One region of the Massilia pseudoviolaceinigra genome, then DNA from elsewhere that is predicted to be linked to it. Evidence: predicted binding sites of a transcription regulator. Region 1 holds the regulator's gene; each other region holds the start of a gene.
What was found. Region 1 encodes sigma-54, which starts transcription at its own class of promoters, with help from an activator protein. Its sites were predicted from a motif close to TGGCANGNAANCTGCTTT; they were not measured.
Positions count from the first base shown of each region.

Region 2: a site for sigma-54 is predicted at 1,932-1,949, ahead of RBA40_RS17395 (TorF family putative porin). Genes of this name have one in related genera too.
Region 3: a site for sigma-54 is predicted at 3,005-3,022, ahead of RBA40_RS32080 (pilin). Genes of this name have one in related genera too.

Region 1 covers NZ_JAVCWL010000005.1:65,976-70,092, reverse strand. The annotation lists gene RBA40_RS06520 (enoyl-CoA hydratase/isomerase family protein) at 1-56, opposite strand, end outside; gene hpf (ribosome hibernation-promoting factor, HPF/YfiA family) at 156-521, opposite strand; gene RBA40_RS06510 (hypothetical protein) at 909-2,249, shown strand; gene RBA40_RS06505 (RNA polymerase factor sigma-54) at 2,272-3,744, opposite strand; gene lptB (LPS export ABC transporter ATP-binding protein) at 3,747-4,117, opposite strand, start outside.
Region 2 covers NZ_JAVCWL010000017.1:8,179-12,295, forward strand. The annotation lists gene RBA40_RS17375 (alginate lyase family protein) at 1-221, shown strand, start outside; gene RBA40_RS17380 (antibiotic biosynthesis monooxygenase family protein) at 427-720, opposite strand; gene RBA40_RS17385 (TetR/AcrR family transcriptional regulator) at 824-1,483, shown strand; gene RBA40_RS17390 (accessory factor UbiK family protein) at 1,497-1,751, opposite strand; gene RBA40_RS17395 (TorF family putative porin) at 2,029-2,781, shown strand; gene RBA40_RS17400 (P-II family nitrogen regulator) at 2,792-3,130, shown strand; gene RBA40_RS17405 (ammonium transporter) at 3,147-4,117, shown strand, end outside.
Region 3 covers NZ_JAVCWL010000056.1:1,393-5,509, forward strand. The annotation lists gene RBA40_RS32060 (DUF2889 domain-containing protein) at 1-21, shown strand, start outside; gene sucC (ADP-forming succinate--CoA ligase subunit beta) at 97-1,269, shown strand; gene sucD (succinate--CoA ligase subunit alpha) at 1,295-2,176, shown strand; gene RBA40_RS32075 (FHA domain-containing protein) at 2,265-2,858, shown strand; gene RBA40_RS32080 (pilin) at 3,074-3,517, shown strand.

The sequences.
Region 1 (4,117 bases):
TCGAGGATAATCATGCCGGTACGGTTGGCAACGCGGGTCTGGACGAATTCGCTCATGGCTGGCCGGTAGAAGAGGAAAAAATGCGCTATTTTAGCGCGCATGGATGCAAAAAGGGCGCCACGCGGGCGCCCTTTGGCGAAAGGGACGGGGCCTGCTTATGCGGCCGACGGCGTCTCTTCTTCAGGCATCTCTTCAGGCATGTGCTTGATGGCCTGGTGATTATGGTCCTGGACCTTGCTCTTGTACTTCATGACCTGACGATCCAGTTTGTCGATCAGGGTATCGATGGCGGCGTAAAGATCGTGCGACAGGCTTTCCACATACACGGTTTTGCCCGACAGGCGCAGGTTGATCTCGGCCTTTTGACGTTTTTCTTTTTCCGTCAGATTGTCGACGGTGAGGATGACAGCAATATCGATCACTTGATCGAAATGGCGCCTTACGCGCTCAAGCTTGCTCTGTACGTATTCACGGATGGCTGGCGTTACTTCAAGATGATGTCCACTGATTGTGAGATTCATACACACACTCCTAATGATAATGGCACTTCTTGTTACTATCGTTCGTACGCATGGCAGCGCAGAGGAACAGCGTTATTACAGCACGGACGAGGTGATCCTGTACGCCCGCAAAATTGCCAATCGATTAATGGGTTTAATGGTATTCAACTCCTTCATTTTTGTACCCGAGCAACTTTCTCTCGTGTAGAACCAAGTGTATCAGTTATTTGGCATAGCACAAGGTAAGCACAAAGAAGCCAGGAATCAAGGGGAAATAGCCGGTATATTCTCTGCGGTATATCCTCGTAATACCGGCAGGATCGGAAAGTAGCAGGTGTGTAGACTAATATATATAAGACAACGGTCTTCACCTACAATCGCTTCCCCGCCCCTTTCCCGAATACCGATATGTTCAAGCGATCCGCCTTTACCTCCCTGCTGCGCCTGGCCCTGGCCGGCGCCCTGTGCAACGCCGCGCCGGCCTTTGCCGCCCTCAGTTTCGACCTGAGCGTGGCCACCAAATACGCGGTGGCGTCGCACGGCAACAACCCGCCGCCGGACGAGATCAAGCAGTACAAGGTGGTCCTGGGCGAACACTATCTGTCGGTGAGCAGCGCGAGCGAATCGACGATCTACGACCTGGCAACGCGGCGCCGCTACCAGATCGACCTGGCCAATCGTCGCTATGTCGACTACTCGCTGTTCGACGAAGCCGGCTTTCGCGTCCAGGAACTGAAGAACCGGTCGGTGCTGAACCGGGCGCTAAGCGTGGCCAAGGTCGACGTGCCGGCGTTCGACCCGGTCTTCGACGAACATGAGCTCTCGGTCGCGTCGGCGGTGCGCAAGCTGTCCGAATCGACCGAGGCTGGGGCCACCGTGCTGGCGGTCGACGGCAATCCGCTGGCGCGCATTCCGGCCGGCGGCACCAGCATCGGTGCCGGCGACGCGGCCAAGTTCGAGCGCATGATGCGCTACCGTTTCGGCGGCCACCCGCTGGTGCTGGCGCGCCTGGCGAGCGAAAAGCGCGTGCCGGCCGGCTTTGTGATGCATCACAAGCAGGTCGGCCACAGCCAGACGCGCACCTACACGGTCAGCGCGCTCAAGCAAAGCGCCCCCGCCAGCTACGACCTCAAGCCGTACAAGCCACGGGCGGCAGCGGCTGACGAACTCGATCAGCTGCTCGACAAGGCGCAGGCGAATGCCGCCCCGCCAACGGCGGCAGCCAGGCAAGCCTTCGAGACCGAGATCGCGCAAGCGTTCGCCGACAAGCGTGCATTCGACGCCATGCTCGGCATGTCCGAATTGGCGTTTGTCGGCGGCGAACAGATGAAAATGCCGACCCCGGAGCAGAAGGTGCTGCTCAACGCCGACCCGCAAGTGCGCGCGTTCGCGGCGGCGATACGGCCCAAGGGGAAGGCGGAGATGGAGGCGGCGCTCGCCAAGCTGCAGGAACTGCGCAAGCTCACCACACACAAGCAGCACATGCTGGCGCTGTTTGAAGCAAATTGGCGCGCCAAGCTGGGCGACGTGCGCGGCGCGCTCCCGCTGTACGCCAGCGTGTTGCGCGCCAATCCGGCGCTGGCCGGGGCCTACAAGGATATGGGCGATGCGCTGTTCCTGAGCTACGACATGCCGCGCGCCTGGCGCAGCTGGGATGCGGGCCGGCGCATGGCGCCGGGGCTGGAACAGTTCAAGGCGGTGAACCAGTACGAGCAGGTGCTGCTGCGCGAGCACCCGGAGTTTTTCTAGGCGCCGCGCAGCCCTGGGCAGGCTAGAGGCACTTGCGCAGGGCGACCGGCGGAATCTTGAGCGCTTCGCGGTACTTGGCGACCGTGCGGCGCGCGATCACCATGCCCTGCTCGCCCAGCATGTCGGCGATCTTGCTGTCCGACAGAGGGCTCTTGGGATCCTCGGCGCTGGTCAGCTGCACGATCAGCGCGCGGATCGCCGTCGATGACGCTTCGCCGCCCGCTTCGGTAGCCACGTGGCTGCCGAAAAAATATTTGAGCTCGAACATGCCGTGCGGCGTCATCATGTACTTTTGCGTGGTCACGCGCGAGATCGTACTTTCGTGCAGGCCGAGCGTGTCGGCGATCTCACGCAGCACCAGCGGGCGCATCGCCACCGCACCGTGCGAGAAGAAATTGCGCTGGCGTTCGACAATCGCTTCGGCCACCCGCAAGATGGTATCGAAACGCTGGCGCATGTTCTTGATCAGCCACTTGGCTTCCTGCAGCTGCGCGCCCATCTGCCCTTCACCCTTGCCTTGCTTGAGCAGCGCGGCGTACATGCTGTTCACGCGCAGGCGCGGCATGACATCGTTATTGAGCATCACCGACCAGCCGTTTTTCGCCTTGCGCACGATCACGTCCGGCACCACGTAGTCCGACACGTCCGACGCGAACTCCGCGCCCGGATGCGGATTGCATTGGCGGATCACGGTCTGCGCCTCGCGCAAGTCCTCATCGTCGCAGTCGAGCGCCTTTTTCAGCTTGTTGAATTCACGCTGCGCGAACCAGGTCAGGTGGTTTTCCACAATCGTCAGCGCCATGCGCCGCGTGACCAGCGCCACGCCCGGCATGCGCCGGATCTGCAGCGCCAGGCATTCGGACGCATTGCGCGCCCCCACCCCAACCGGATCGAAACTTTGCAGCAGCGCCAGTGCGGTGCGCAGTTCTTCGATCTCGATCTCCAGCTCGGGCGGCATGCGCTCGTGGATTTCTTCCAGCGTTTCGGTCAGGTAGCCGTTGTCGTCGATGGCGTCGACGATCAGTTCGACCAGCGCGCGGTCGCGCGCCTCCAGCACGGTCACGCGCATCTGCTCCATCAGGTGCTCGCGCAAGGTGGTGGCGGAGGCTTCCAGCTGCGGGCGCGAATCCTCGTCGTCGGACGTCTTGGCGCGACCGAGGTCGCCCCACTCGCCATCGTTGTCGCTGCTGGCCGGGCTGTCCGTCTCGCCGCCTTCGAAGCCCTCGCCTTCGCTTGGTGCCGGCGCGTCCTGGGCACCCGGCTCGGGCGCCGCTTCGGTCGGGGTCGACGTGCTGCTGATGGCGCCATCGCCCAGCAGGCGCACCGAGTGATCGAGCGGGTCGTCGAGCCGTTCGAGCAGCGGATTGTCGCTCAGCAGCTGCTCCAGCTCCTGGTGCAGTTCCAGGGTCGACAACTGCAGCAGCCGGATCGACTGCTGCAGCTGGGGCGTGAGGGCGAGGTGCTGTGAGGTACGTAGTTGAAGGGACTGTTTCATGCCTACATCCGGAAGTGTTCGCCCAGGTAGACCCGGCGCACGGATTCATCGGCGATGATGTCGTCGGGTCGACCGGAGGCGAGCACCGCACCCTGGTTGATGATGTAGGCACGGTCGCAGATGCCCAGCGTTTCGCGCACGTTGTGGTCGGTGATCAGGACCCCGATGCCGCGCTGCTTGAGGAAGCGCACGATGCGCTGGATCTCGATGACCGCAATCGGGTCGACCCCGGCGAACGGTTCGTCGAGCAGCACGAAGCGCGGATTGGTCGCCAGCGCGCGCGCGATCTCGACCCGGCGCCGCTCGCCGCCCGACAGCGACATGGCCTGGTTCTCGCGCAGTTTTTCAATTTGCAGGTCGGCCAGCAGGGTGT
Region 2 (4,117 bases), on a different contig from region 1:
TCGCGGTGCAGTGGGCGGCCAGCCCGATGGCGCGCAGCTACGATGTGTTGCGCGCGACCAATGCAAGCGGGCCGTTCGAGCGGGTCGGCACTGAGCTGACCGGCACCAGTTTCGTCGATGCTGGCGCCACCGGCAGTGCGGCCTACTTTTATGTGGTCAAGGCATCGACTTACAGCGGCCTGAGCGGGCCATCGGCGGTGGCGACCTTGCCGGCGCGCTAGCGCAGGCAAAAAAAAGCAGCCGGATGGTTTCCGGCTGCAAGTATCTGGTGCCGGTGTTCGAGGTCACCGGACTAACCTGTGGGAAATGCAGAGGCATGTCACCAACAGCGTCAGAATAATCCTCCCAGATGACCGCAGCATGACGTAAGGCGCACGGCAGCGCATCGTGCAACGCGTCGCGTAGCGCAGCGCCATGCGGATCGCTTCAGGTCAGGCTGATGGCGTCGAAACCCTGCGCTTCCGGCGGCCCCGCCAGCAGGGGCATGACCGCGACGATCGGGCCGCGCAAGGCCGGGTCGCTGTCGCCGGCGAGGCGGTCGGCCTCAGTCTCCCACAAGGTAATCGACATGCCTTTGCCGCTGTCCGGATCGGTCAGGAGAAAGGTTGACTTGAATCCTTGCAACTGTTGAAGAACCGGCAACACCGAATCGTTGTACAGCGCGACGATCTCGGCGAGTTTTTCCGGCTTGGCTTGAACATGGGTAACTCTTGCAAACATGATGTGCTCCTTGGGATGAAAAACGACCGGTACGGGCACCGCTGCGTCCGAACCATACAGTGTGTATGGTTGCACTATACACGATGTTTGGGCACTGCCGGGTTTGCTGGCGGTAAGCTATGATGCGAGCGCATCGCATCGCATCGCACCGCATGCAGCGGCGCCGTCCCTGGCGCCGGGTCGTTTTTTTGGAGCCGCCATGCCATCCACCCGTTCTTCAGGACAAAATCGTTTATCGCGCGAGACTTGGCTTGACTTTGGCCTGGCCGTGTTGCGCGACGACGGCCCGCAAGCCTTGAAGGCCGATCCGCTGTGCAAGCGCATGGGGGTGAGCAGGGGAAGTTTCTATTGGCATTTCGACAGCGCCGGCAGCTTTGCGCTGGCGGTACTCGAGCGTTGGGAGTCGATCGCCACCGACCAGATCATCCGCGCCATTGAAGAGGCGGCAGTCGATGCGCTGGCGCGGCTGCGTCTTTTGTTAACGAACGTGGGCGAACTCGATATCGGCCTGTATCAGGCCATCAACACGCTCGGCGCGCAAGACCCGGGCGCGGCCCAGGTGTTGCGCCGGGTGCACGAGCGGCGTGTCGCGTTTGTGGCGAACTTGCTGGAGGGGCTTGGTTTTGACGCGGCCGAGGCAGCCACGCGGGCGCAACTGGTCTACGCCTGGGCCATGGGCGAATTGCTCACGCGCGAACCGGGCCGGAAAGCCTTTTCAGCAGCCCAGATCGATGCGGTCGAGCGCTTGCTGATGCGGCGCTAGCGCCGCCGCAGGCTCAGACCTGTGGTTTGGTGGGCACCAGGCGTTCTTCGAGCTCGGTGACGCGCTGTTCCAGTGCTTCGAGCTTGGCACGGGTCTTGGCCAGCACCTGGGCCTGGATATCGAATTCCTCGCGTGTGACCAGGTCGAGCTTGGAAAAGCCCTGGGTCATCATGCTCTTGACGTTCTTCTCGATATCCTTGGCCGGCGAACTCTCGATGGCCTGGTTGATCTTGCCCTGCAAGTCGTTGAAAAAGCTGTTCATGTCCATCGCAATCCTCGTGAAATTGGTGGCGCAGCGCACGGTGGCGCACCGCAGCGGTGCGCCAGGTGGGCCAGTTTGGTGCATTCGCGCCGGCCGCGACCGGAATCGCGGATTTTTTACTGTTTATTAACAGCAAGTTGGGGACGCCGGGCGCAAAAACAAGTTGCAGCCGGGCGCAATCGTAGCTGGCATGACTTCTGCTAATGGTTAAGCAGTGTGCATGCGCAGGCTTTATTTTAAACCCCAACCGCCGTCTCTGTTAAAAAACCATAAGGGAACCGTCATGAATAAGCTGTCTACTCCGTTGTCTCTCGCCGCCGCGCTGACCCTGGCGCTGGCAACCCTGGGGGCACCGCTGGCCCAGGCTGCCGACGCGCCCGCGCCCGACAATGTGGTCAGCTTCAACGCTGCCCTGACCAGCGACTACCGCTACCGCGGCCTGTCGCAAACCCGCATGAAGCCGGCCGTGCAGGGCGGGGCCGACTACAGCCACACTCCGAGCGGCGCCTACGCCGGCGTCTGGGCGTCGACCATCAAGTGGACCAAGGACCTGGGCGGCGACGGCGATGTCGAAATCGACCTGTACGGCGGCCAGAAGGGGGAAATCACCAAAGGCATCAGCTACGACGTGGGCGGCCTGTACTACGGCTACCCGTCGAACGGCTTGCATCCGAACGCCAACACGTTCGAGCTGTACGGGCAGGTCGGCATGGGACCGGTGTCCCTGAAGTATTCGCATTCGACCACCAACCTGTTCGGCACCACCGACAGCAAGGGAAGCGGCTACCTCGACCTGAGCGCCAATCTCGACCTGGCCACCGGCCTGGTGCTCAACCTGCACGTGGGACGCCAGCGCGTGGCCCACAACGATGCGCTCAGCTACAACGACGCCAAGATCGGCCTGACCAAGGACGTCGGTTTCGCCACGGTCGCGCTGGCCGTTATCAGCGCCAATACCGATATGTACGTCAGCCCGGTCAACGGCAAGGACCTGGGCCGTTCCCGCGCCGTGCTGACCGTGTCAAAAACTTTCTAAGAGGCCAGCTATGAAAATGATCACCGCCATTATCAAACCCTTCAAGCTGGACGAAGTGCGCGAAGCGCTCTCGGCCATCAACGTGCAAGGGATTACCGTTACCGAAGTCAAGGGCTTCGGACGCCAGAAAGGCCATACCGAGCTGTACCGCGGCGCCGAGTACGTGGTCGACTTCCTGCCCAAGACCAAGATCGAGGCGGCCGTGGACGACGCCATCGTCGAACAGGCCATCGAAGCCATCGAAGGTGCTGCGCGCACCGGCAAGATTGGCGACGGCAAGATTTTTGTCTATAACCTGGAACAGGTGGTGCGTATCCGCACCGGCGAAACCGGTAACGAAGCACTTTAAGCTGAGGGGAACACTGATGAATAAAACGATAACAAAGTGGCTGGCCGGACTAGCGGTGCTATGCGCCATCGGCGGCGTGTTGCCGGCCTCGGCCCAGGATGCGCCCAAGCCCGATACGACGGCAGCCGTCGTCACGCCGGTCGAGGCGCCCGCCACCACCGCGCTCACGCCGGCCGCCGCACCGGCCAGTGCCGCTGGCCCGGCGGCAACCGCCGCGCCGGCGCCGGTGCCGCATAAAGGCGACACCACCTGGATGTTCATTTCCACCGTGCTGGTGGTCCTGATGACGATTCCCGGGCTGGCGCTGTTTTACGGCGGCCTGGTGCGCACCAAGAACATGCTGTCGGTGCTGATGCAGGTATTCGTGGTGTTTGCGCTGATCATCGTGCTGTGGTGCATCTACGGCTACTCGCTGACCTTTACAGCAGGAAACGCCGTGATCGGCGGCTTCGACCGGGCTTTGCTGACCGGTATCTTCGACCCGGTCAAGGGCACCTTCGCCTACGCCGCCACGTTCAGCAAGGGCGTGGTCATTCCGGAGTTCATCTATGTCGCCTTCCAGGGCACATTTGCCGCGATTACCTGCTGCCTGATCGTCGGCGCCTTTGCCGAGCGCATCAAGTTTGCCGCCGTGATCGCCTTCATGGTGCTGTGGTTCACCTTCGGCTACCTGCCGATCGCCCACATGGTCTGGTTCTGGACCGGTCCGGACGCCATTACCGACGCCGCCACCCTGGCCACCGAAACCGCGAAAGCCGGCTGGCTGTTCCAAAAAGGTGCGCTCGATTTTGCGGGCGGCACCGTGGTGCACATCAATGCGGCAGTGGCCGGCCTGATGGGCGCCATCCTGATCGGCAAGCGCGTCGGCTATGGCCGCGAAGCCATGGCGCCGCACTCGCTGACCATGACCATGATCGGCGCCTCGCTGCTGTGGGCCGGCTGGTTCGGCTTTAACGCCGGCTCGGCACTGGAAGCGGGCGACATCGC
Region 3 (4,117 bases), on a different contig from region 1:
GCGAAAGCTGTACCGGGTTAGCCTCGCTTTCCCGTTTTTTTCTCGCATTTCAAACCGTATTTTCTACAAATCAGTATCAGAAGAAGGGAAGCCAGCATGAAAATCCATGAGTATCAAGGCAAAGAAATCCTCCGGCAGTATGGAGTGACGGTACCGCGCGGCATTCCGTGCTTGTCCGTGGAAGAGGCTGTAAAAGCAGCCGAGACGCTCGGCGGTCCGGTCTGGGTAGTCAAGGCACAGATCCATGCTGGCGGTCGCGGCAAGGGCGGCGGCGTGAAGGTCGCCAAGTCGATGGAACAGGTCAAGGAATACGCAGAGCAGATCCTGGGCATGCAGCTGATCACGCACCAGACCAGCCCGGAAGGCCAGAAAGTGCGCCGCCTGCTGATCGAAGAAGGCGCGGACATCAAGAAAGAACTGTACGTGTCGCTGGTTACCGACCGCGTCAGCCAGCGCGTGGTGCTGATGGCATCCTCCGAAGGCGGCATGGACATCGAAGAAGTTGCCCACTCGAACCCGGAAAAAATCCACCATATCGCGATCGACCCATCGGTCGGCCTGACCGACGCCGAAGCGGACGACATTTCGGCCAAGATCGGCGTGCCGCCTGAATCGATCGCCGACGCGCGCGTTCAGCTGCAGGGCCTGTACAAGGCGTACTGGGAAACCGACGCTTCGCTGGCTGAAATCAACCCGCTGATCCTGACCGGTTCCGGCAAGGTCATCGCCCTCGACGCCAAATTCAACTTCGATTCGAACGCCCTGTATCGCCAGCCGAACATCGTCGCTTACCGCGACCTGGATGAAGAAGACGCGGCCGAAGTGGAAGCCTCGAAATTCGACCTGGCTTACATCTCGCTCGACGGCAACATCGGCTGCCTGGTGAACGGCGCCGGCCTGGCCATGGCCACCATGGACACCATCAAGCTGTTCGGTGGCGAGCCTGCCAACTTCCTCGACGTGGGCGGCGGCGCAACGGCGGAAAAAGTGACCGAAGCGTTCAAGATCATGTTGAAGAATCCAGGCCTGAAAGCCATCCTGGTCAACATTTTCGGCGGCATCATGCGTTGCGACGTGATCGCCGAAGGCGTGATCACCGCATCGAAGGCCGTTTCCCTGACGGTGCCGCTGGTTGTGCGCATGAAGGGCACCAACGAAGACATCGGCAAGAAGATGCTGGCCGACTCCGGCCTGCCGATCATCGCCGCCGATACGATGGAAGACGCAGCCAAGGCCGTGGTAGCGGCTGCTGCTGCTCATAAAGCCTAATCCGGCCTAATTCGAAGGAACAAACATGTCGATTCTGATCAATAAAGATACAAAAGTAGTCACCCAGGGGATTACCGGCAAGACCGGTCAATTCCACACCCGCATGTGCCGCGATTACGCGAATGGCAAGGAATGCTTCGTTGCCGGCGTGAACCCGAAGAAAGCCGGCGAAGATTTCGAAGGCATTCCTATTTTCGCTAACGTAGCGGAAGCGAAAAAAGAAACCGGCGCCAACGTGTCGGTCATCTACGTGCCGCCGGCAGGCGCCGCCGCCGCGATCTGGGAAGCCGTCGAAGCCGAACTCGACCTGGCAATCTGCATCACCGAAGGCATTCCCGTGCGTGACATGATGGCGCTCAAGGACCGCATGGCCAAGGCCGGTTCCAAGACCCTGCTGCTGGGCCCGAACTGCCCAGGCCTGATCACCCCGGACGAAATCAAGATCGGCATCATGCCAGGTCACATCCACCGCAAGGGCCGCATCGGCGTGGTCTCGCGTTCGGGCACGTTGACGTACGAAGCAGTCGGCCAGCTGACCGCGCTGGGCCTGGGCCAATCGTCGGCAGTGGGCATCGGCGGCGACCCGATCAATGGTCTGAAGCACATCGACGTCATGAAGATGTTCAACGACGATCCTGATACCGACGCGGTCATCATGATCGGCGAAATCGGCGGTCCGGACGAAGCCAACGCGGCTTACTGGATCAAGGACAACATGAAAAAGCCGGTGGTGTGCTTCATCGCTGGCGTGACCGCCCCTCCGGGCAAGCGCATGGGCCATGCCGGCGCGCTGATTTCCGGTGGCGCCGACACGGCACAGGCCAAGCTGGACATCATGGAAGCCTGCGGTATCAAGGCCACCAAAAACCCGTCGGAAATGGCGCGTTTGCTGAAAGCCATGCTGTAATTTGTAAGCAAGGCCAAAGGTAGTGAATAATGACGGGGAGCGCAGGCTCCCCGTTCTCGTTGGCGGGTCACCCCCACGGAGGGCAAGAGTGGCGAAAATTATCATATCGCGCGATCACGCGGTGATACGGGAGGTCGAACTCGACAAGGACCGGATGACGCTCGGGCGCAGGCCCGACAGCGATATCGTGCTCCCGCACCCGGCCATGAGCGGCGCCCATGCGGCGTTCACGTTCATCCTGGACGACGTCTTCCTGGAAGACCTGGGCAGCACCAATGGCACCTATGTCAACGGCAGGCGCGTGGCCAAGCACATGCTGGAAGATCACGACACCATCGTCGTGGCGCGCTTCCAGCTCGAATTCATGGCCGGGCCGCGGCGCGCGGCACCCGAAGCGCATGCCGTGGAGGTATCCATGGTCGCATCGATCGAGGTAAAAACCGGACCGAATGCCGGCAAGCGTCTGGTGCTGACCAAGCCGCTGTCGACCCTGGGCAAGCCGGGCGTGCAGGTGGTGGCGATCACGCGCCAGAACGGCGCGTATTATCTGGCCCATGTGGACGGCAGCGTGGCACCTCTGATCAATGGCGTGGCGCCGGGCAAGACTGCGCGCCGGCTGCAGCACGGCGACGCAATCGAGCTGGCCGGGGCCGACATGGTGTTTTGCCTGACACCGGAGTAGCCACCTTATCCATTTCCCTCATGCCTGAAGTTGCAATGTGGCAAAAAGTGTCGCACCCAGCTGACAATTTTTGTATTCCCGGCAGCACAGGCTGACACTTTCTTGCACAATCAGGGTAGCGACACGCCAAAAACTGCGAAAAGCGCTGGCACGGCGATTGCAATGTTCTCAGAATGGTTTATGCAAGGCAATTTTGTCTGCAATGAGGGAATAATATGAAATCGACGAACATGCGCAATCGCGTTCAGGCCGGCTTTACGCTGATCGAACTGATGATTGTGGTAGCCATTATCGGCATTCTGGCCAGCGTTGCGCTGCCGGCGTATCAGAACTACATTGCAAGGTCGCAAGCGATGACGGGTCTGGCAGAAGTCTCCGCCGGAAAGGTCATCGTGGAAGCGAAAATGGCGGAGGGCGTTGACACCACCATTTCGGTGCCGGAGGATATAGGGATGCATACGAATACGCAACGTTGCACCGTTACCGTTTCGCTCGATCCCTCCGGTGCCACGACGCTTGAGTGCGCATTAAAAGGCAACACGCAAGTTGCGGGGTTTCTGATCACCTTGACCCGAACCCCGACCGGCGGTGCGGGTGGAAATATCTGGACGTGCAGCTCCACGCTCAATGCCAATGTCAAGCCAAAAGGATGTACGTGATTCGCGTTTGAACAGCCAAGCCCCCTGATCCAGGGGGCTTTTGCATTGGTGGCGTCGTTGTTGCATCCCTTAGCCGACCTTCTCCTTCATGATAAGCACTTGCAATTCGCAATGATACGAAGCGCGCCGGGCCGTCTGACTCACTGACCGCCGGGCGCGCAACAGCGTGATGCACGTTCCTGGCACTGACCATCCGCCGTACGAAGGGCGGCACCGACACTTCTCGTACCGACCTCGTTTGCTTGTCCTGCCGTCTCTGCCAACCCCGACCCCATCTCAAACTTCGGGCGCTTCTCGCTGACTCAGGCATGCCGCCTTCTCTGGCGCCGCCCCTCCCGCAGTTGAACGCATCTTCCGGCTTACTGTTCTGTCCCGCGTCCCGCCAAGTCAATTCTGTTTGCCTTGTGCTGAAACCGCTGGTTCACGCCGCAGACAGGAATCGCTGCTCGGTAATTTTTCATTGGACTAGAGCGAAGGACCAGGTACAGGGAAGGCAGCGCATGCTAGCGTTGAGCAGGTCAGGCACACGTAGGCTGGCAATTTTTTGCTCAAAATATGCTCAAAACATGCCATATGACAAAAAACGGCATACCAGGTTGC